Regions from separate parts of the Shumkonia mesophila genome, predicted to be linked through region 3. Evidence: predicted binding sites of a transcription regulator. Region 3 holds the regulator's gene; each other region holds the start of a gene.
The links. Region 3 encodes LexA, which represses DNA repair genes until DNA is damaged. Its sites were predicted from a motif close to ATGTTCTANTTTGGTTC; they were not measured.

Region 1 (4,277 bases), 400 kb from region 3:
GCCGGCGGCAGAGGTCGGCCAGCAGATGGCGGACGGCGGCGGCGATGTCGTCTTGCGTGGCGATCGGCTCGGCGAAGGCCAGCCGGGCGCGCAGGGGGGCCACCGGCCGGCGCGGCGACAGGGATTCCCCCACGCGGCCCAGCGCCTGATCGAGGCGGCGCAACGCCGCTTCGCCGAAACGGGCGGCCAGCGGCGCCCGCGGCAGGTCGATAAGGTCGCCGACCCGGCGCAGGCCGACCCGGCGCAAGCCCTCCGCCGCCACCCCGTCGAGCCGAAGCGCCGCCACCGGCAGCGGCGCCAGGGCTGCCCGCAGGCCGCCAGGCGGCACTACCGCCAAGTCATTCCCGTCGAGTTCGCCGAAGCGGGCCACCGCCCAGGCGGCGCCAGGGGTGTCGGCCAGGGCGGCGCGGGCGGCGAAGCCCAGCCCCTCCAGGCGACCGACGAGGTCTTGCAGCAGCGCCGCCTCGCCACCGAACAGGTGGGCGCAGCCGGTGACGTCGAGCCACAGCCCGCCGGCACCGGAGCAGGGGTTGCCGCCCTCGCCATCCACCGCCGTCCATGGCGTATAGCGGCCGCACCAGGCGGCCAGTCCGTCCAGCGCCTTGGCCTCGGCGGCGGAGTCGGCGGGCAGGGCGCGCAGTTCGGGAAGTACGGCATAGGCGTCGGCCAAAGGCTGGCCCGGCCGGACGCCGCCGGCCAACGCCGCCCGATTGGCGGCGGCGATGCGCAGGCCGCCGCGCCCCGCCGCCACCGTCGCCAGCGGCGGCTCAGCCGGCCAGCCGGAGGAGGGCCGCGCCGTCGCCGCCTGGCGCCGCACAAGATCGGTCGCGAAGGTCGGCAACCACAGCGAAACCACCCGCCGTCGTTCCATCCGGTCCATCGGTCCATTCCACAAGCCAGGAGCGGGGGCCGCCGGCCGCCGCCCCCGCCGCATTGCGGCATTTGATGAGATCGACCCGCCAGCGCGGCCGGCCGACGCCGGGCCGCCCCTCGGCCCTGGCGCCGGGGGCGGCGGCCACCCGCCAGCGCGTCACCGCCGGGCTCGCCCCCTCGTCGTCTCGCCCCCGCAGCAGCAGGGCCGCCGTGGCGCCGCCCTCGGCCGCCAATTGCAGCCGCCGGGCCGCCGTCACGCTCAACCCCTCGGCCTCGCCCAGCACCGCCGCCAGGGCGCCGCTGCGCAAGGCTTCCTCCATCACCCACAGCACATCGGTGGCGTTGCGCCCGCGCACCACGATCAGGCGGGCCGGATCGAGACCGAAGGCGGTCAGGCCGGGGCCATACAGGCGGCGCCCGTAGCCGCGCCGGCACCACAGCACCGTTCCCGTGCCGCCGGCCAGGCGGGTCAGCAGGCCGGCGCAGAAGCCGGCGGCGGCCCCGCCGTCGGCGGCCTGCACCTCGTGCAGGGCGGCGCGCGGCAGACCGCCCCAGGGCAGGGCCTCGTCGAGGGCCGGCGCCCCCAGCCCCAGGACGCCACCGCCGTCAGCCCGGCAGAAGGCGCCTTCCAGCCCCCGGATGCGACGGCGCAGGCTCTCCAGCACGGCCGGATCGGCCTGATGGAACGCGCTCGATCGGGACATGACGGGACAAGGCCTCCACCCTGACGAACCACCCCAAATGTTCCTGTTATGTTCTAATCCTGGGGAAACGCTTCGTCAAGCTCGAGGTAATTTCGGGAACAGAGGTAATTTCGGGGTAATTTCGGGGACACCATATTTAATTCACTACGGAATTAAATATGGTGTCCCCGAAATTAAGCCATGGTGTTCCCGAAATTAAGCCCTTATCGGCCGGAAAGGCGGTTCAGGCGAAGCGGTCGATGCCGAGGCCGTCCAGATCGATGTCCGGGTCCTTGCCACTGGCCAGATCGGCGACCAGCCGGCCGGCCCCGGCGGACATCGTCCAGCCCAGCGTGCCGTGGCCGGTGTTGATCAGCAGGTTCTCGAAGCGCGTGCGGCCGATGACCGGCACGCTGTCCGGCGTGGTCGGCCTGAGCCCGGCCCAGAATTCCGCCCGCGAGGCGTCGCCGCAGCGGGGGAAGAGATCCATCGCCGCCGTCAGGATGGAATGGGCGCGCGCGCCGCTCAAGCTGGTGTCATAGCCGGTCAGCTCGGCGGTGCCGGCTACCCGCAGGCGGTCGCCCAGACGCGAATAGACGATCTTGCGCTCGTCGTCGATGATCGCCACCCGCGGCGCCCCACCGGGATTTTCCGGCGCCGTCGGGATGGTCACCGAATAGCCCTTGGCCGGATAGACCGGCAGCCTTACGCCCAGCGGCTTCAGCAGCAGCGGCGTGTAGCTGCCCATGGCCAGGACGAACAGGTCGTAGTCGTCGGCATTGAGCGTGCCGCCGTCGGTGACGACGCCGAGGAGGTGGTTGCGATGGGCGATCAGCCGGCGCACCTGGGTGCCATAGCGAAACTGCACGCCCATGCCCCGGCAGATATCGGCCAGCCCGGCGGTGAACTTGTAGGCGTCGCCGCTTTCGTCGTCGGGGCTGTAGGTGCCGCCGACCAGTTTGTGGCGGGATTCCGCCAGGGCCGGTTCGCGGGCGACACAGCCCTCGACGTCCAGCACCTCGCGGATGCAGCCGTATCGGGTCATCAGCGCGGCCTTGGGTACCGCCGCCTCGAATTCCTTGGCGTCGGAATAGACGTGCAGGATGCCGCGTTCGGCCTGGTCGTACGCGATGCCGGTGTCGGCGCGGATCTGGGCCAGGCATTGGCGGCTGTAGACGGCGACCCTGAGGATGCGCTCGGTGTTGACGCGGTTGCGCGCCGCCGTGCAGTTGGCGAGGAAGCGCAGGCACCAGCCGAACATCGCGAAATCGAGGCGCGGCCGGATGATCAGCGGCGCGTCCTCGCGGCCCAGCCATTTGAGCGCCTTCAGCGGCGTCGCCGGCCCGGCCCACGGGTCGGCATGGCTGGCCGAAATCTGGCCGCCGTTGGCGAAACTGGTTTCCAGCCCCGGCCCCAACTGGCGGTCCAGCACGACGACCTGATGGCCGGCCTTGGCCAGCCAATAGGCGGTTGTGACGCCGACCACGCCGGCGCCCAACACCAACACTCTCATCGGATTGCCCTCTTTTTGGTCTTGGAAAATTCACAGGCAGTCATGGCGGCGATCTTATAATCCTTGCCCGCCTGGAACGCCTAGACCCATCTGTGACCTTTCGACGGCCCGTCCAACCCATTATGATACTTGGAAATTCGTCTGCGAAGCGGGAGGCCATGACCGATACCGCGCTGCTCAGCGTCGAGGAAATGTACCAGGCGGACGCCGCCGCCGCACGCGCCGGCGTGCCCGGTCTTGCCCTCATGGAAGCGGCGGGAACCGCCGTCTTTCGCGAAATCCGCCAGCGCTGGCCGACGCCGCGCCCGACGGTGGTGCTGTGCGGTCCGGGCAACAACGGCGGCGACGGATTCGTCGTCGCCCGCCTGCTGCGCGAAGCCGGCTGGCCGGTGCGCCTTGCCCTGCTGGGCGACCGGGCCAGGCTCAAGGGCGATGCCGCCGCCAATGCCAGGCGCTGGACCGGCAACGTCTTGCCACTCGACGGCCCGGCGCTTCTCGACGGTTGCGAACTGGTCGTCGACGCCCTGTTCGGGGCCGGTCTGGCGCGCCCCCTCGATGGACCGGCCAGGGCCGTGATCGAGGCCATCAACCAGCGTTGCCTCGCCTGCCTGGCGGTCGACGTGCCGAGCGGCGTCCACGGCAACACCGGCCAGGTCATGGGCGCCGCCCCCCAGGCCACCGTCACCGTCACCTTCTTCAGGGCCAAGCCAGGGCACTTCCTGCGCCCCGGACGGGATCTGGCCGGCGCCCTGGTGGTCGCCGACATCGGCATCCCCGAGGCGGTGCTTGCCGACATCGCCCCCCAGACCGCGTTCAACGCGCCGGGCCTGTGGCTGGAGCGCTACCCGTGGCCGAATTTCGAGAGCAACAAATACACCCGCGGCCACGCCGTCATCGCCGGGGGCAGCGAAATGACCGGCGCCGCCCGGCTGGCGGCACGCGGCGCCCGGCGCATCGGGGCCGGGCTGGTAACCATCGCGACATCGCCGGAAGCCTTTCCCATCTACGCCGCCGACATGCCGGGCACGCTGGTGAAGCCGCTGGCCGGTCGTGGCGGTTTCGGCGAGTTCATTGCCGACCCGCGGCGTAACGCCGTGCTGGTCGGGCCGGGCGCCGGCGTCAACGAAATCACCCATCGCCGGGCGCTGGCGGCACTGGCCGCCGGCAAGGCGACGGTATTGGACGCCGACGCTCTGACCGTTTTCGCC
Region 2 (4,277 bases), on a different contig from region 3:
TCGCAGCCTTCCTGGCGGACCAGGCTGGCCTGGGCGCACTTCGGGCACTGGCGCAGCATGCCCGAGGCGCCGCCGTGGCCGTCGCGGCCGTGGCCGGCCTCGTGGTCATCGCCGCCCATCGCCGCCACCCGGGGCTGGCGCTGGGCGTCGCCGTCGTCCCGCGCGCCCGGCCGCTTGAGGAAGCCGATGGCGATCATGTGACGCTCGATGACCTCGCCGATGGCGGCCAAAAGCGAGGGCACGTAGCGGCCGCCCATCCACTGGCCGCCGCGCGGGTCGAACACCGCCTTCAATTCCTCGACCACGAACGACACGTCGCCGCCGCGCCGGAACACCGCCGAGATCATGCGGGTCAGCGCCACTGTCCAGGCGTAGTGCTCCATGTTCTTGGAATTGATGAACACCTCGAAGGGGCGGCGCCGGCCGGTGTCGTCGAGCAGGTCGTTGAGCGTGATGTAGATGGCGTGGTCGCTTTCCGGCCACATCACCTTGTAGGTGGCCCCGGGCAGGGCGTCGGGCCGGTCGAGCGGCTTGAACAACTGGGCGATGGCCCCGGCGTCGCCCATGTCCTTGGGCTTGGCCGCCGCCGTCGGCGCCTCCAGCGGCAGTTCGGGCTGGCCGTCCCTGGCCTGGGCTTCCCTGCCCTTGTCCTTCTTGACCTCGAGCACCGCCCCGGTCACGTCGTTGGGGCGATAGGTGGTGCAGCCCTTGCAGCCCAGGTCGTAGGCCTGGAGATAGACATCCTTGAATGACTCGAACGGGATGTCCTCGGGGCAGTTGATGGTCTTGGAGATCGAACTGTCGATGTACTTCTGCACCGCCGCCTGCATGACCAGATGGTCGCGCGGGCTCAAGTGCTGCGAATCGATGAAGGCCTCCGTCAGCGCCGCGTTCTCGCCGAACATCAGGTGGAACAGGCGGAAGGCGTAGTCGCTGACCTCTTCCTCGCGCCGCGTGCCGTCGGGGTTCAGCACATGGCGGCTGTACTTGAAGCTGAACACCGGCTCCAGCCCCGAGGACACGTTGTCGGCGAACAGCGAGATGGTGCCGGTCGGCGCGATCGAGGTGATCAGCGCGTTGCGGATGCCGTGATCGGCGATGGCCGAGCGCACGTCGTCGTCGAGCCCGCGCACGCTTTCGCCGGCCAGGTACTTGCCGGCGTCGAACAGCGGGAAGGCGCCCTTCTCGCGCGCCAGCTCGGCCGAGGCCAGATAGGCGGCGCGCTGGATCGTCTTCATCCATTTTTCGGTCAGCGTCACCGCCTTGGCGCCGCCATAGCGCGCCCCGCACATGATCAGCGCGTCGGCCAGTCCGGTGACGCCGAGGCCGATGCGCCGCTTGCTCTTCGCCTCGTGGGCCTGTTCGGGCAGCGGAAAGCGCGACACCTCGATGACGTTGTCCATGGCGCGCACGGCGACGCGCACCAACTGATCGAGCGCCGCCTCGGGGATGGCCGCCTGCTCGGTGAACGGCGCCTCGACCAGGCGGGCCAGGTTGACCGAGCCCAGCAGGCAGGCGCCGTAGGGCGGCAGCGGCTGCTCGCCGCACGGATTGGTCGCCCGGATGGTCTCGCAGTAGGCGAGGTTGTTCAAGCGGTTGATGCGGTCGATGAAGATCACGCCGGGCTCGGCGTAGGCATAGGTCGCCCGCATGATCTTGTCCCACAGCTCGCGCGCCGGCAGGCTGCGATAGGTGGTGCCGTCGAACTTCAGCTCCCACGCCGCGTCTTCGCGCACCGCCCGCATGAAGGCGTCGGTGGCCAGCACCGACAGATTGAACATCCGCAAACGGCCGGGTTGGCGCTTGGCCTCGATGAAGGCCTCGATGTCGGGGTGGTCGCAGCGCATCACCGCCATCATGGCGCCGCGCCTGGAGCCGGCGCTCATGATGGTGCGGCACATGGCGTCCCACACGTCCATGAAGGACAGCGGACCCGAGGCGTCGGCGCCCACCCCCTTGACCGGCGCCCCCTTGGGCCGGATGGTCGAGAAGTCGTAGCCGATGCCGCCGCCCTGCTGCATGGTCAGCGCGGCTTCCTTCAGCGCGTCGAAGATGCCGCCCATGTCGTCGGGCACGGTGCCCATGACGAAGCAGTTAAACAGCGTGACGTGGCGCTTGGACCCGGCGCCCGAGACGATGCGCCCGGCCGGCAGGAAACGGAAATCGGCCAAGGCGTCGAAGAAGCGGGCCTCCCAAAGGGCCGGCTCCTTCTCGGGCGCGGCCAAGGCCTTGGCCACGCGGCGCCAGGTATCCTCGATGGTCTTGTCCACAGGATGGCCGTCGGCGCTCTTCAAGCGATACTTCATGTCCCAGATCTGCTGGGAGATGGGGGCTACCTGGGTCATGGCGATTCTCATTTCCGGCGGGGCCCGACAGCGGCGGCCCACCGCTGCGGGACCGCCCCGGCGTGCCGAGGGCTTAACTCAAGAAATTTAAAGGCTTTTCATAAGGAAATGTAAGGACGGAGAGGCTTCCCGTCAAGCCAATGTTCCTGTTACGTTTCCCCCAAGCTGTCCCCAAAGTGGCGGGACTTGAAGATGGCGGAACAGAAGGCCCGGCCGCGATTTACCCCCGCAGTTCACAGCCCGGACGGCAAATCTTTCCACCGCTCTGTCCACAGGCCTTCAGGCGGCCCGCCGGGCTTCGTGGATGAGCCGGTCGCCGGCGGTATCGAGGCGCCTTTCCAGTTCGCCGATGAAGGCCTTGCGATCGAGGCCGGGCGGGATCGCCGGCAGGAATTCCAGCACGATGGTGCCCGGCCGCTTCTGGAAACTGCGCCGGCCCCAGAACACGCCGGAATTGAGGGCCACCGGTACCACGGGGACCGAGACCTGGGAATAAAGCGCGGCGATGCCCGGGTGGAACGGAAGCTTTTCGCCGGGCGCCACGCGGGTGCCTTCGGGGAAGATGACGACGTGGCGGCCCTTGGCCAGGGCGGCCCGGGTGGCGCGCACCATCTGCTTCAGCGCCCCGGCCCCGCCCGCGCGGTCGACCGGAATGTGGCCGCAACGGGCGGCGCACCACCCCCACAGGGGAATCGACAGCAGCTCCTTCTTGATGACGTAGACCGGCCGGGGAAACAGCCACAGGAAGGCCATGGTATCCCACGCCGACTGGTGCTTGCTGGCCAGGATGGCCGGGCCGTCGGGCAGGTGCTCCCGGCCGCGGATCTCGTAATCGAGGCCGACGATGAGCTTGAGACCCCACCTGGCGAAATAGGTCCAGCCGGTGACGGCGCGTTCCATGACCCGCTCCGGCAACGGCAGCAGAAACACGGCGCCGAACAGGAAGACGGTCAGGCTGCCGAACAGAAAGACGTTGAACAGGATCGAACGGATGGCGGTCATGAGGACTCTTCGCTGGAGCGCCACTCGAGGGACTGGCGGGCGCGGACAAGGAGGTACTTGGTGTATTCGCGGGCGATCAGCGTGGCGGTTCCCGGCCACGCCCACCATTCCTGCTGCTTGACGTTGTCGGAAAACACCGGGTGGGGCACCACCGTCACGCCGGGCAGCGCGTGATGGAATTCCAGCAGGCTGCGCGGCATGTGGTAGCTGGCGGTGACCAGGCGGATCGAACGGATGCCGAAATAGCGCGCCCACGCCGCCGTCTCCTCGGCGTTGCCGACCGTGTTGGCGGCGTCGCCGATGCCGATGCGGCTTTCGGGGATGGCCGACGAACTGCGGGCCGTGTCCAGCAGGGTCTTGACGTCGACGCCGCGATAGACGCCGGAAACGAACAGCCGGCTGGCCAGGTTTCCCGACAGCAGGGCCAGGGCCTCGTCCAGCCGCCCCTGGCCGCCGGTCAGCACCACGATGGCGTCGGTCGGCGTCGTGCTGTCCTCGACGGCGTTGGGGATCTGCTCGACGAACCACAGCAGGCCGCCGCTCCAGCCGCCGACCGCCAGCGCCAGAAGGGCGACGAGCGGCACCGCCACGCGCCGGAACTTGCGGCGGCGATGCAGGCCGTGCGCGGTCATGGCGCCCACCCTGCCGCCGGGGGGCGGTCACGGAAGGGGGAAGGGAGGCGGCGGTGCGACATGGCTAAAGCATCGCGGCCAAGGTCTTCATGACGGTGACGCGCGCGGTCATCATGGCGATGGCGGAGGCCAGCAGGGGAATGGCGGCCAGCATGCCCCACTGCAGCGCCCCGAGGGAGGCCTTGGGCAGCAATTCGGCGTCGATGTGGGCCGCCAGGTAGCCGACGGCGAGCAGGGCCGGCAGCGCCAGGGAAAGGCCGATCAGGCCGCCGCGCAGCCCCAGGCTGAGGGCGCGCCA
Region 3 (4,277 bases):
GGCCCGCATGGCCCGCATCGGGGTGCGCTGCTTCCTGGTCGGCGAATCCCTGATGCGCCAGACCGATGTCGAGGCGGCGACCCGCGCCCTGCTGGCCGGCGCCCCGGCCCCGGCGAAGGAGTAAGGCCATGGCCGGGCTCAGCCATTTCGACGACAAGGGCGACGCCCGCATGGTCGACGTCTCGGCCAAGGCCGTTACCCAGCGCACCGCCACCGCCAAGGGCTCGGTGCTCGTGGCCCCCGAGACGCTGGCCCGCATCCAGGCCGGCGGCGTCAAGAAGGGCGACGTGCTCGGCGTCGCCCAGCTGGCCGGCATCATGGGGGCCAAGCGCACGTCCGATCTCATCCCGCTCTGCCACCCGCTGGGGCTGGATGCCGTCGAGATGCGCCTTTCCTGCGACGCCGGGCGCAACGCCGTCGACATCGAGGCGACCTGCCGCGTCGCGGGGCGCACCGGCGTCGAGATGGAGGCGCTGACCGCCGTCGCCGTGGCGGCGCTCACCGTCTATGACATGTGCAAGTCGATGGACCGCGCCATGCGCATCGTCGACATCCGCCTTGTGCACAAGGCCGGCGGCAAGTCCGGCACCTTCGAGGCCCCATGATGCTTTCCGTCGCCGAAGCCGTCGCCAAGGTCGTTTCCGGTTTCGCGCCGCTCGCCGTCGAGACGGTCGGTCTCGAGGCGGCGTTGGGCCGCGCCCTGGCCAGGGACGTCGCCGCGCAGCTCGACAGCCCGCCGCTGGACGTCTCGGCCATGGACGGCTATGCGCTGCGCGCCGCCGACGCCACCGCCGTGCCGGCGACGCTGACCCGGATCGGCCAGTCGGCGGCCGGCCACCCCTTTGCCGGCGCCGTCGGGGCGGGGCAGTGCGTGCGCATCTTCACCGGCGCCGTCATGCCGGCCGGCGCCGACGCCATCGTCATCCAGGAGGACGCCGAGGCCGCGGGCGACGCCGTCACCGTCCGCGAGGTGCCCAGGCCCGGCCGCTGGGTCCGCCGCGCCGGCATGGATTTTCGGCGGGGCGACGTCATGCTCAAGGCCGGGCGCCGGCTGACCGGGCGCGACATCGGGCTCGCCGCCGCCATGAACGTGCCGTGGCTCGCCGTCGCCCGCCGGCCGCGCGTCGCCATCCTCGCCACCGGCGACGAACTGGTGATGCCCGGCGAGCCGCTGGCCGAAGGCCAGATCGTCGGTTCCAACAGCCTGGCGGTGGCCGCCTACGTCACCGCCTTCGGCGGTCTTCCCGCGGTGCTGGGCATCGCCCGCGACACCGAGGAATCGCTGGCCGCCCTGCTGGCAGGCGCCCGGGGCGCCGACCTGCTGGTCACCATCGGCGGCGCCTCGGTCGGCGACCACGACCTGGTGCGCCAGGCGCTGGCCGCCCAGGGCTTCGACCTCGGCTTCTATCGGGTCGCCATGCGGCCGGGCAAGCCGCTCATCTTCGGGCGTCTCGGCGACGTGCCGGTGCTGGGGCTGCCGGGCAACCCGGTCTCGGTCGGCGTCACCTCGCTGCTGTTCCTGCGCCCGGCCATGAACGCCATGCTCGGACTTCCCGACCGCCGGGGACCGGCGCCGATGGCCCGCCTCGGGCGCGACCTGCCGGCCAACGACCTCCGCCAGGACTATCTGCGTTCCCGCCTGACGGTGGGCGAGGACGGCGAGCCCGTCGCCACCCCCTTCGAGGCCCAGGACAGCGCGCTGATGGCCCGCTTCGCCGACGCCGACTGCCTGGTGGTCCGCCCGCCCCATGCGCCGCCCGCCCGGGCCGGCGAACGGGTGGAGATCGTTCCCCTCTAGTATTTTGGGGACACCATACTTAATTCCCGCCGTCGGCTGCCTTGCTTCGGTTCGCTGGAATTAAGTATGGTGTCCCTAAAATACCCCCGAAATACCCCTGCCTCCCGTCACCAAATTGCCGCTTGACCCGGCACGAGAACTAAACTAGAACATGTGCCGACGTTTTGCTTTTGTTCCACATTTTGTGGTGCCGGTTTCGGGGTGACGCCAGACGTGCGACGGCGGCGGAGGGCCCCCGGGTCGAACGCATCGCAGCACCGCCGCCACGCCGCGAAACTGGGTGGCGGCCCGGAGTGACACCATGCTGACCCGCAAGCAGTACGAACTCCTCGTCTACATCAACGATCACCTGAAGAGCAAAGGCGTCTCGCCCTCCTTCGAGGAGATGAAGGAGGCCTTGAGCCTGCGCTCGAAATCCGGCATCCACCGGCTGATCACCGGGCTCGAGGAGCGCGGCTTCATCCGCCACCTGCCGCACCGCGCCCGCGCGCTCGAAGTCCTCAAGCTGCCGGAAAACGCCGAGGCCCCCAATGGCGCCTCGCGCGGCGCCTTCGCCCCCAAGGTCATCCGCGGCCAGTTCAAGCCCTCGACCGCCCGCGCCGCCCGGCCCGAGGCCGGGGCCGTGGAACTGCCGCTCTATGGCCTGATCGCCGCCGGCACGCCCATCGAGGCGATGCGCGACAACACGGCCTCCATCGACGTGCCGGCTTCCCTGCTCGGCACCGGCGAGCATTACGCGCTCAGCGTCGATGGCGATTCGATGATCGACGCCGGCATCGAGGACGGCGACACCGTGGTCATCCAGCGCTGCGAAACCGCCGACAACGGCACCATCGTCGTCGCCCTGGTCGAGAATACCGAGGTGACGCTGAAACGCCTGCGCCGGCGCGGCGATTCCATCGCGCTGGAGCCCGCCAACAAGAAATACGAAACCCGCATCTTCGGCCCCGACCAGGTCCAGGTGCAGGGCAAACTGGTGGGACTGATTCGCAAGTACTAACGGCCGTCGATCGCGTCATGGGAATGCGGGTTGTGCCTCCGCACGGAGGGCATCGGATACGATCCCCTGGTAAAATGGCGGTTGTCGCTCTACCTTAACGTGCGCTTGGCATGGCGTGGGGGAGTTGCCATGAGAAGAATCGTCGTCGGCTTCCTGCTGTTAACGATAAGTGCGTGCGTGGCTGTGCCTCAAGGGCCGCAGGTCGCCGGCGGCACCAGGATCACGCAACTTGGTATTTCGTTCGCTGTTCCCGAAGGCAGGTCGTGGACCGTACTCGTTCAGTCGACCTACCAAGTAATGCTTGGCGCGCGCGGAAATTCGCCGAATGAAACCCTGATAACGGCCATCGGCACCTACAACGTTCCCGCATTTGATGTACCGGAGGGATTTTTAAACTTCGTGAAATCCGGACGTGCCAACGAACCGAAAACAGGAACGTTCGAAGTCATCAGGAATGATGAACAGTGGTATGCCGAGCGATCAGAAACCTGCGTCAAACATGAATCCGCGGCTAAAGACTTCGCGGCTAAACGCGGAGGCGCGTTTACTATGATCGAGTACTATGGAATGAATTGCATCCACCCGGGAAATCCATCAGTCGGCATCTTCGTCGAATTCTCCAGGAAGGGACCTTCCGGCGTTGAATTTCCGCAGTTCAGGGCGATGGGAGAGCGGTTGCTTAAGTCAGTCGAGTTTACATCCTACAAGTAACGGGTTTACGCGAGGGGGCTTGGATCCTGCTGGTTGTCCCCCGTTCGCCCCAACACCGTCACGATATCGAGGACCTGCACGCCTTCCGGCAGTTCGATCAGAAACTCGGCGTCGCGCTTAAGGTGATGGATGCGCCGGGGGTCCGGCCCGGCGAAGCGCGACATGGCCTCGACGCTCTCCCAATAGGAGATGGTGACGAACTCCGTTTCCCCGGGCCGGTCCTCGCGGAACATCTGCACGCCCAGCGCCTTCCCGGCCAGCGGCTTGACGCCCTCCTCATAGAGATACGCCGCGTAGGCGTCGGCCTTGGCCGCCTCGGTGCGGCCGCGCCAGATGCGGGCGATGGCGGGGCGCAAAAGGTGGCGGGCATCCGTCATGGCATCCTCCTCGTTTCGTACCCTACCCCTCCTCGGGCAGGAAGCGCACGCCGCCGTACCAGGCCGAGGCCGTGGCGGCGCGGTTGTCGCAATCGGTCATAATGGCCACGGCGTCGATGGCGTCGATGTCGAGGCCGTGGTAGCGCCTGAAATCGTCGCGCAGGTTGCGCCGCTCGGTCACCCAGCCCATCGGCGCCTTGGGCGGCCCTGATCGCACGGCGACGATATGGGCGTTGGCGGTAAAGGCGTTGGGCCAGTCGGCGCCGGCCGGCTTGGCGCTGGCCCAGACGTAGTTGATGGCCCGGGTGGCGAACGGGTTGAAGCCGCCCTTCCTGACGAAATAGAGGCGGGCCGGGTAGTCGTCGCCCTCCTTGCGGGCCTCGTCGGCGCC

Region 1: a site for LexA is predicted at 1,615-1,631, ahead of ODR01_RS05905 (ImuA family protein). Genes of this name have one in related genera too.
Region 2: a site for LexA is predicted at 2,486-2,502, ahead of ODR01_RS12955 (adenosylcobalamin-dependent ribonucleoside-diphosphate reductase). Genes of this name have one in related genera too.

What each region holds. Positions count from the first base shown of each region.
Region 1 is NZ_JAOTID010000002.1:557,674-561,950, reverse strand. It holds gene ODR01_RS05910 (Y-family DNA polymerase) at 1-880, opposite strand, end outside; gene ODR01_RS05905 (ImuA family protein) at 768-1,577, opposite strand; gene ODR01_RS05900 (D-amino acid dehydrogenase) at 1,801-3,069, opposite strand; gene ODR01_RS05895 (NAD(P)H-hydrate dehydratase) at 3,228-4,277, shown strand, end outside.
Region 2 is NZ_JAOTID010000007.1:26,403-30,679, forward strand. It holds gene ODR01_RS12955 (adenosylcobalamin-dependent ribonucleoside-diphosphate reductase) at 1-2,345, opposite strand, end outside; gene ODR01_RS12960 (lysophospholipid acyltransferase family protein) at 2,625-3,347, opposite strand; gene ODR01_RS12965 (YdcF family protein) at 3,344-3,979, opposite strand; gene ODR01_RS12970 (cell division protein FtsX) at 4,044-4,277, opposite strand, start outside.
Region 3 is NZ_JAOTID010000002.1:159,981-164,257, reverse strand. It holds gene trpC (indole-3-glycerol phosphate synthase TrpC) at 1-124, shown strand, start outside; gene moaC (cyclic pyranopterin monophosphate synthase MoaC) at 129-605, shown strand; gene ODR01_RS04250 (molybdopterin molybdotransferase MoeA) at 602-1,798, shown strand; gene lexA (transcriptional repressor LexA) at 2,100-2,798, shown strand; gene ODR01_RS04240 (hypothetical protein) at 2,928-3,509, shown strand; gene ODR01_RS04235 (hypothetical protein) at 3,515-3,886, opposite strand; gene ODR01_RS04230 (DUF3047 domain-containing protein) at 3,909-4,277, opposite strand, start outside.